DNA from 3 places in the Streptomyces sp. NPDC056224 genome. Region 2 is predicted to be linked to each of the others. Evidence: predicted binding sites of a transcription regulator. Region 2 holds the regulator's gene; each other region holds the start of a gene.
What was found. Region 2 encodes HrcA, which represses chaperone genes, less so after heat shock. Its sites were predicted from a motif close to TTNGCACTCNGNNNNNCNGAGTGCNAA; they were not measured.
Positions count from the first base shown of each region.

Region 1: a site for HrcA is predicted at 1,469-1,495, ahead of groES (co-chaperone GroES). Genes of this name have one in related genera too.
Region 3: a site for HrcA is predicted at 1,080-1,106, ahead of groL (chaperonin GroEL). Genes of this name have one in related genera too.

Region 1 is NZ_JBHJTK010000023.1:85,687-88,944, reverse strand. It holds gene groL (chaperonin GroEL) at 1-927, opposite strand, end outside; gene groES (co-chaperone GroES) at 1,064-1,372, opposite strand; gene ACFCZ1_RS24595 (hypothetical protein) at 1,536-2,108, shown strand; gene ACFCZ1_RS24590 (FtsW/RodA/SpoVE family cell cycle protein) at 2,096-3,258, shown strand, end outside.
Region 2 is NZ_JBHJTK010000007.1:171,554-174,811, forward strand. It holds gene ACFCZ1_RS12780 (nitronate monooxygenase) at 1-4, opposite strand, end outside; gene dnaJ (molecular chaperone DnaJ) at 161-1,300, opposite strand; gene hrcA (heat-inducible transcriptional repressor HrcA) at 1,301-2,317, opposite strand; gene ACFCZ1_RS12795 (MBL fold metallo-hydrolase) at 2,464-3,189, shown strand; gene ACFCZ1_RS12800 (DUF3097 domain-containing protein) at 3,218-3,258, shown strand, end outside.
Region 3 is NZ_JBHJTK010000006.1:28,665-31,922, forward strand. It holds gene thrC (threonine synthase) at 1-46, shown strand, start outside; gene ACFCZ1_RS10645 (MoaD/ThiS family protein) at 84-359, shown strand; gene ACFCZ1_RS10650 (cold-shock protein) at 772-978, shown strand; gene groL (chaperonin GroEL) at 1,273-2,895, shown strand; gene ACFCZ1_RS10660 (Uma2 family endonuclease) at 2,993-3,258, opposite strand, start outside.

The sequences.
Region 1 (3,258 bases), on a different contig from region 2:
GAGCTTGAGGCCGACCTCCTCGGCGATGACGGTGGCACCGGTGAGGGTGGCCATGTCCTGGAGCATCGCCTTGCGACGGTCACCGAAGCCGGGGGCCTTGACGGCGACCGCGTTGAAGGTGCCGCGGATCTTGTTGACGACGAGGGTGGAGAGCGCCTCGCCCTCGACGTCCTCGGCGATGATCAGCAGCGGCTTGGAGGCGCCGGCCTGGATGACCTTCTCCAGCAGCGGCAGCAGGTCCTGGATCGAGGAGATCTTGCCCTGGTTGATCAGGATGTACGGGTCGTCGAGGACGGCCTCCATACGCTCCTGGTCGGAGACCATGTACGGCGAGAGGTAGCCCTTGTCGAAGGCCATGCCCTCGGTGAACTCCAGCTCCAGGCCGAAGGTGTTGGACTCCTCGACGGTGATGACACCGTCCTTGCCGACCTTGTCCATCGCCTCGGCGATGAGCTCGCCGACCTGCTGGTCCTGCGCGGAGAGCGCGGCCACGGCGGCGATGTCGGACTTGTCCTCGATCGGGCGGGCGGTCGCGAGGAGCTCCTCGGAGACGGCCTTGACCGCGGCGTCGATGCCCTTCTTCAGGGCGGCCGGGGACGCGCCCGCGGCGACGTTGCGCAGACCCTCGCGGACCAGCGCCTGGGCCAGCACGGTGGCGGTGGTGGTGCCGTCACCCGCGATGTCGTTGGTCTTGGTCGCCACCTCCTTCACGAGCTGCGCGCCCAGGTTCTCGTACGGGTCGTCCAGCTCGACCTCGCGGGCGATGGTGACACCGTCGTTGGTGATGGTCGGCGCGCCGAACTTCTTGTCGATGACGACGTTGCGGCCCTTGGGGCCGATCGTCACCTTGACCGTGTCGGCAAGCTTGTTGACGCCGCGCTCGAGGGCGCGACGGGCGTCCTCGTCGAACTTCAGGATCTTCGGCATGGGAGCGGTTCAGTCCTCTCGTTGCGATCCTCGGCCGCTCACCGCGACCTCCACCGCCTAGAACGAACTACGCCCCTCGCCGCCCGGCATCAGCAGGGTGACCAGGGGCGCAGCTCAAATCAAAACTGGAAGCGAATTACTTCTCGACGATCGCGAGCACGTCGCGAGCCGAGAGGACGAGGTACTCCTCGCCGCTGTACTTCACTTCGGTGCCGCCGTACTTGCTGTACAGCACGATGTCGCCGACGCTGACGTCCAGCGGGAGACGCTGGCCGTCCTCGAACCGGCCCGGGCCCACGGCGAGGACGACGCCCTCCTGGGGCTTCTCCTTCGCGGTGTCCGGGATGACCAGGCCGGAGGCCGTGGTCTGCTCGGCGTCGAGCGGCTGGACCACGATGCGGTCCTCGAGCGGCTTGATGGCAACCTTGGAGCTGGCGGTCGTCACGATCCGACCTCCCCCTTCGGAGATCCGGGGTTAACTGTCTGAGGTGGCGACCAGGTCGATCCGTCGTCGCGGGTGCCGGACCTGCCTGTCGCTGTGTTGGCACTCACCGGGGGTGAGTGCCAGGTGCGAGACTATTCCGGCGATTAGCACTCGGTCAAGCGGAGTGCCAATTCTCGCCGCCGGGCGTTGCGCGGATCAGGCCCCCGAGCCCCGGAAACCCGGGCCGGCGGGCGTCCGGATCATCACTCACTCCTGGGCATTGTGTCTTGATATGTGGCGCTTGAGGGCGTGCACATCCTCGTGGTCGCGGACGAAGAGGGCCTCGCCGAATCCCTGCGGCGCGGTCTGGACGGCGGGGACGCTGAACCCGGCCGGGACCTTCACCGGCCCGGTGAAGCCGATCAGGCCGATCGACGCCGCGAAGCGGGACGTGGTGACCGACGAGGACTGGGGCCTGCTGTCGTTCGTCCGGCAGGCGAAGAACCCGTCGGGCGGGAAGGTGTACTTCAGGACACTCCCCGTCGAGCGCTTCGGAAGGAACCACGGGGAGGACATCAACGTCGTAGGTGATATGAAGATAAAGCGCCTCATTGCCGACCAGATCGGACCCAAGGCCGCTGGGAGCCCGAGCGCACCGGGTGCCGCCCCCTCCTCGCCGGACGCGGCGCCGCCGCCGTCCTCACCGCCGTCCTCGCCCGCCCCCGCGGACGGTGGCGGCGTCCCGTGCGCGGACTGAGGCCCCTGACGACGGCGGGCGCGCGCCGCCGCACCGAGGCGCTGCTCCTGGTCTTCGTCGTCGCGATCGCCGTCTTCGGGCACGCTGCCGCGGGCCTCGCGATGAACGGGGTGCTGCCGCCCAACCTCACCGGCTTCACGATCAGCATGACGCTGCTGTCGCTGGTGGGTCATCTGGGCGTGCGCCGCTTCGCCGCCTACGCCGACCCGCTGGTCTTCCCGCTGGCCATGCTGCTGACCGGGCTGGGGCTGGTGCTGCTGCACCGGCTCGACCAGGGGTACATCGAGCGGTACGGCTCGGAGGCCAACGCACCCGGGCAGCTGATGTGGACGGTGGTCGGGGTCGCCGCCTGTCTCCTGGTGCTGGCGCTGCTGCGCGACCACCGGCTGCTGCAGCGGTTCATCTACATCACGATGGCCGTCGCACTGGTGCTGCTGATCGCTCCGGCGTTCTTCGGCGCGGACACGTACGGCGCGAAGCGCTGGATCATCCTCTTCGGCTTCTCGCTGCAGCCCGGCGAGTTCGTGAAGATCATGATCGCGGTCTTCTTCGCGGGCTACCTGGTCGTCCACCGCGACTCCCTGGCGCTGACGGGCCGCAGGTTCCTGGGCATGCGGCTGCCGCCGATGCGCCAGCTCGGCCCCATCGTGACGGTGTGGATCGTCTCGATGCTGGTGCTGGTCTTCGAACGCGACCTCGGCACCTCGCTGATCTTCTTCGGGGTGTTCGTGGTGATGCTCTACGTCGCCACCGAGCGCACCAGCTGGATCGTGTGCGGCGTGCTCATGGCGTCGCTGGGCGCCTTCGTGGTGGGTTCGACGGAACCGCACGTCAAGGCGCGGGTGGCGGCCTGGCTGGAGCCGCTGTCGGTCTACTGGCCGAACCCTCCGGCGGGGGTCACCTCGGACCAGGCGGCCCAGGCGCTGTTCAGCTTCGGCACCGGCGGAATCTCGGGCACGGGCCTCGGCCTGGGCCATCCGGAGCTGATCAAGTTCGCGGGCCGCAGCGACTTCATCCTCACCACCGTGGGCGAGGAACTCGGGCTGGCCGGGGTCATGGCCGTCCTCATCCTCTACGGCCTCCTCGTGCAGCGGGGGCTGCGGATGGCACTCGGCGCCCGCGACCCCTTCGGCAAACTGCTGGCGGTCGG
Region 2 (3,258 bases):
ACATGGACTGCATCGTGCCACGTCCCGCTCAGGGGGCCGAATCACCGCATTCGGCTGGCATAGTCCGCTTCCCGGCGTGGCCGGGAAGCGGACTCGCGGGAATGCGGCGAGCCCGGCCGGGGGCGTCCCCGGGCCGGGCTCGTCGACGAGGTCATGACGGTCAGCGGCCGTTGAAGGCGTCCTTCAGCCGGCTGAACAGACCCTGCTGCCCCGGCGCGAACTGACCGGTCGGCCGCTCCTCGCCGCGCAGCTTCGCCAGCTGACGCAGCAGGTCCTCCTGCTGCGGGTCCAGCTTGCTCGGGGTGGTGACCTCGACGTGCACGATCAGGTCGCCGCGCCCGCCACCGCGCAGGTGGGTGACACCACGCCCGTGCAGCGGGATCGCCTGGCCGGACTGGGTGCCGGGCCGGATGTCGATCTCCTCCAGGCCGTCCAGCGTCTCCAGCGGGCACTTGGTGCCCAGCGCGGCCGCCGTCATCGGGATGGTGACCGTGCAGTGCAGGTCGTCCCCGCGCCGCTGGAAGGTCGGGTGCGGCAGCTCGTGGATCTCCACGTACAGGTCGCCGGCGGGGCCGCCGCCGGGGCCGACCTCGCCCTCGCCCGCGAGCTGGATGCGGGTGCCGTTCTCGACGCCCGCCGGGATCTTGACCGTGAGGCTGCGGCGGGAGCGGACCCGGCCGTCGCCCGCGCACTCGGGACACGGGGTCGGGACCACGGTGCCGAAGCCCTGGCACTGCGGGCAGGGGCGCGAGGTCATGACCTGGCCCAGGAAGGACCGGGTGACCTGCGAGACCTCGCCGCGGCCGCGGCACATGTCACACGTCTGCGCGGAGGTGCCGGGAGCGGCGCCCTCGCCGGAGCAGGTGGTGCAGACGACGGCCGTGTCGACCTGGATGTCCTTGGTGGTCCCGAAGGCCGCCTCGTCCAGCTCCAGGTCCAGGCGGATCATGGCGTCCTGGCCGCGACGGGTCCGCGAGCGCGGGCCGCGCTGCGAGGCCTGGCCGAAGAAGGCGTCCATGATGTCGGAGAAGTTGCCGAAGCCGCCCGCCCCGAATCCGCCCGCGCCACCGCCGCCGCCCGAGGAGGACAGCGGGTCGCCGCCGAGGTCGTAGGTCTGCTTCTTCTGCGGGTCCGAGAGCACCTCGTACGCCGCGTTGATCTCCTTGAAGCGCTCCTGCGTCTTCGGGTCCGGATTCACATCCGGGTGGAGTTCACGCGCGAGGCGCCGGAAGGCCTTCTTGATCTCGTCCTGCGATGCGTCGCGGCGCACGCCGAGAACGGCGTAGTAGTCCGTGGCCACTTACGACTCCGCCAGGATCTGTCCGACGTAACGTGCCACTGCGCGTACCGCTCCCATCGTTCCGGGGTAGTCCATGCGGGTCGGTCCGACCACGCCGAGTTTGGCGACTGTTTCGCCGCCCGAACCGTAACCGACCGAGACGACGGACGTGGAGTTCAGTCCCTCGTAGGCATTCTCATGCCCGATCCGTACGGCCATTCCCGACTCATTGGCCTCGCCCAGCAGCTTGAGGAGCACGACCTGCTCCTCCAGCGCTTCGAGCACCGGCCTGATCGTCAGGGGAAAATCGTGTCCGAAGCGGGTGAGATTGGCGGTACCGCCGATCATCAGCCGCTCCTCGGCTTCCTCGACCAGGGTTTCGAGGAGCGTCGCGAGCACGGTGGAGACCGTGCCGCGGTCCTCGGCCTCGAAGGATTCGGGGAGGTCCTGGACGAGCGGGGGTACGTCGGTGAACCGGCGGCCGACGACCCTGCTGTTGAGGCGGGCCCGCAGATCGGCGAGCGAGGTCTCGCCGAAGGGGGCCGCGCAGTCGATGAGCCGCTGCTCGACGCGGCCCGTGTCGGTGATCAGCACGAGCATCAGCCGGGCCGGGGCCAGCGACAGCAGCTCGACGTGGCGCACGGTGGAGCGCGTCAGCGAGGGGTACTGGACGACCGCGACCTGGCGGGTGAGCTGCGCGAGCAGCCGCACCGTCCGGCCGACCACGTCGTCGAGGTCGACGGCGCCGTCGAGGAAGTTCTGGATGGCCCGGCGCTCGGGCGACGACAGCGGCTTGACGCCCGCCAGCTTGTCGACGAAGAGCCGGTACCCCTTGTCGGTGGGGATCCGGCCCGCGCTGGTGTGGGGCTGGGCGATGTAGCCCTCGTCCTCCAGCACGGCCATGTCGTTGCGCACGGTGGCGGGCGAGACGCCGAGCCGGTGCCGCTCGGTGAGCGCCTTGGAGCCGACCGGCTCCTCCGTCCCGACGTAGTCCTGGACGATGGCGCGCAGCACTTCGAGTCTGCGTTCGCTGAGCATCGCGCACACCTCCAGCTGTGTCCGTTGCCTTGTTCGCTGCCTGTTGACTGGCACTCTGATCGTTCGAGTGCCAGAGATCCCCCGCTCAGTGTACGGCCGGGTAGTAAGACCCTGGCAAGGGAGGCCCGCCAGGGTAGCGTCGCGGCATGGACGTGCAATGGGAAGAGGCGGGCTGGGAGCGGCTGACCGGGCGGACCGGCCGGCGCCGGCTTCCGGTGTGGGACTGCACGGTGGGACTGGTGGTGGGGGACGATTCCGTCCTCCTCGTCGACCCGGGTTCGTGTCTGCGGGAGGGCACCCTGCTGCGGGCCGAGGCGGAGCGGCTGACCGGCCGGCACGTGACTCATCTCGCATTCACGCACGGTCATTTCGATCACGTGCTGGGCGGGGCGGCCTTCGCCGGGGCCGAGGCGTTCGGGGCGGTCGGGCTGGACGCGCTGCTCGCCACGGGCCGCGAGGAGCTGCGCGAGTCCGCCGTACGGCACGGACTGGCGCGGGCGGAGGCGGCGGAGGCCGTGGAGCAGCTGGTGCTGCCGCGGCACCCGGTGTCGGGCGAGTGGACGCTGGAGCTGGGCGGGGTGCAGGTGCTGCTGGCGAACGTGGGGCCCGGGCACAGCCGCCACGACCTGGCCGTCTTCGTCCCCGGCGAACGCGAGACGGTCTTCTGCGGGGACCTGGTCGAGGAGTCGGGCGAACCGCAGGCCGGCCATGACGCGGTGCCGGCGCAGTGGCCGGCGGCCATGGACCGGCTGCTGTCGCTGGGCGGGGACGACGCGCTGTACGTGCCCGGTCACGGAGCGGTGGTCTCCGCGGACTTCGTCCGTGCGCAACGCGCCACACTGGCCGCCCGTTTCGGCGTGTCGGAGGCATGACGGCCGCGGCTCTCCTACTGTCGGCCGGATGCGCGAGTACTCCCCCGACCTGACCCCGCAGTGGAAGCG
Region 3 (3,258 bases), on a different contig from region 2:
CATCCGCCCGAGCCTGGACGCGTTCCGCGCCGCCGGCCTGGCCTGACCACCTCCCCCCGCTCCACCGGAAAGGCAGTAGCACCATGAGCGTCAACGTCCGCATCCCCACCATCCTGCGCACCTACACCGGCGGCAAGGCCGAGGTCCCGGCCGAGGGCACGACCCTGTCCGAGGTCATCGCGTCGCTGGAGAAGAGCCACCCGGGCATCGCCGCCCGCGTCCTGGACGACCAGGGCAAGCTGCGCCGCTTCGTGAACGTCTACGTCAACGACGACGACGTGCGCTTCGAGGGAGGGCTGGAGGCGGCGACGCCGGACGGCGCCGGTGTCTCGATCATTCCCGCCGTCGCCGGAGGCTGACCGGACATGCGCCGTGCCGGCGGCTGCTGACACGCGAAAACCGTAATTGCCCCCTCCGCTAAAAGCGGAGGGGGCAATTCTGTTTGATTGGGCACGGTAGAGTTGGGGAAGTCCCCTCCGCTGGACTTGCCCGCCGCATATGAACGGGTCGCGTGAGGGTCGACATCGGGTCAATGTGCGGGTGCGGTATGGGGCTTTGGCGAGATATGCCAGGCCCGAGTTGCCCTGGGATATGCCAAATTTTCACTCTATTTCAATGTTTCCGAGTGTCCAGATTTCTCGTCGGATTGACCTGTTGCAGACAGCACCGACGCGGATACATTCAGCCTCGGTCGACGCGTTCCGGCGCAAGTTCTGACCCGGGAGCGCGAAGTGCGTTCCTGCGCAAGGGCCAGTAATAGGGGAGTTAGGCATGGCTCAGGGCACCGTCAAGTGGTTCAACGCGGAGAAGGGCTACGGCTTCATCGCGGTCGACGGTGGTGCGGATGTGTTCGTCCACTACAGCGCCATCCAGATGGACGGGTACCGCACCCTTGAAGAGGGTCAGCGGGTCGAGTTCGAGATCTCGCAGGGCCAGAAGGGTCCGCAGGCGGACATGGTCAAGCTCGCACTCGGCTAGTCCCGGCGCGATCGACCGCCCACGCGTACGCAAGAGGGGCCCACATCCTGGACACGGGGTGTGGGCCCCTCGTGCGTTCGCGGGGGCGTTGGCCCAAGCCGCTTGCACTCGTGGGGGTCGAGTGCTAATCATTGGCGTTAGCACTCTCCAGGTGAGAGTGCTACCAAACTGAGGACCGGGTCGGTGAGGCCCGCAGCGTCCGGCGGGAAGGAACCGCCGGGCACGCAGGCCGTCCGTCGCGGGCGCGGGCGCGGTCCGGGAGCAATCCACCGCTGTCCGGGAGGACCACTTCAGATGGCCAAGATCATTGCGTTCGACGAGGAGGCCCGGCGCGGTCTCGAGCGTGGGATGAACCAGCTCGCCGACGCCGTCAAGGTCACCCTTGGCCCCAAGGGTCGCAACGTCGTCCTTGAGAAGAAGTGGGGCGCGCCCACGATCACCAACGATGGTGTCTCCATCGCCAAGGAGATCGAGCTCGAGGACCCGTACGAGAAGATCGGCGCCGAGCTGGTCAAGGAAGTCGCCAAGAAGACGGACGACGTCGCCGGCGACGGTACGACCACCGCCACCGTGCTGGCCCAGGCGCTCGTCCGCGAGGGCCTGCGCAACGTGGCCGCCGGCGCCAACCCGATGGCCCTCAAGCGCGGCATCGAGAAGGCCGTCGAGGCCGTCTCCGGCGCCCTGCTGGAGCAGGCGAAGGATGTCGAGACCAAGGAGCAGATCGCTTCCACGGCCTCCATCTCCGCCGCCGACACCCAGATCGGCGAGCTCATCGCCGAGGCCATGGACAAGGTCGGCAAGGAAGGCGTCATCACCGTCGAGGAGTCCCAGACCTTCGGTCTGGAACTGGAGCTCACCGAGGGCATGCGCTTCGACAAGGGCTACATCTCGGCGTACTTCGCCACCGACATGGAGCGTATGGAGTCGGCTCTCGACGACCCGTACATCCTGATCGTCAACTCCAAGATCGGCTCGGTCAAGGACCTGCTGCCGCTCCTGGAGAAGGTCATGCAGTCCGGCAAGCCGCTGCTGATCATCGCCGAGGACGTCGAGGGCGAGGCCCTGTCGACCCTGGTCGTCAACAAGATCCGCGGCACCTTCAAGTCCGTCGCCGTCAAGGCCCCGGGCTTCGGCGACCGCCGCAAGGCCATGCTCGGCGACATCGCCATCCTCACCGGTGGCACGGTCATCTCCGAGGAGGTCGGCCTCAAGCTGGAGAACGCCGGTCTCGACCTGCTCGGCCGCGCCCGCAAGGTCGTCATCACCAAGGACGAGACCACCATCGTCGACGGTGCCGGTGACAGCGACCAGGTCGCCGGTCGCGTGAACCAGATCCGCGCCGAGATCGAGAACTCCGACTCGGACTACGACCGCGAGAAGCTCCAGGAGCGCCTCGCGAAGCTGGCCGGCGGCGTGGCCGTCATCAAGGCCGGCGCCGCGACCGAGGTCGAGCTCAAGGAGCGCAAGCACCGCATCGAGGACGCCGTTCGCAACGCGAAGGCGGCCGTCGAGGAGGGCATCGTCGCCGGTGGTGGCGTGGCCCTGCTGCAGGCCTCCGCGGTCTTCGAGAAGCTGGAGCTCACGGGCGACGAGGCGACCGGCGCCAACGCCGTGCGCCTGGCCCTGGAGGCCCCGCTCAAGCAGATCGCCGTCAACGGTGGTCTCGAGGGTGGCGTCGTCGTCGAGAAGGTCCGCAACCTGCCGATCGGTCACGGCCTCAACGCCGCGACCGGCGAGTACGTGGACATGATCGCCGAGGGCATCATCGACCCGGCCAAGGTCACGCGCTCCGCGCTGCAGAACGCCGCGTCGATCGCCGCGCTGTTCCTGACCACCGAGGCCGTCATCGCCGACAAGCCCGAGAAGGCCGGCGCCGGCGCCCCGGGCGGCATGCCGGGCGGTGACATGGACTTCTGATCCTCCCGCGGCTCAGGCCGCCGGTCGATCGGCTGTTCTCGAACGAGGGCGGCACTCCCTGCGGGGGGTGCCGCCCTCGGGCGTTTCGCGGCCGGCACTAGAAGCCCGTGGTGTCGAGCTCGAAGCCGAAGGGCTCCGGGACGGGCAGCGTCTCACCGAAGGACACCGTCCGGCGGGAGCGGTACCCGTGCGGGGAGGGGTCCCAGAAGCAGGTGATCTCCGCGTCCTGCATGTCGACGACCAGGTAGACCGGTACGAGGCGGCCGTACACGTTCAGCTTCTCGTTCCAGTCCGCGTCCTTGGTCGACACGGAGGTGAACTCCGCGACCAGTGACAGGGCCGCGCTGTCCGCGTGACGGCCCT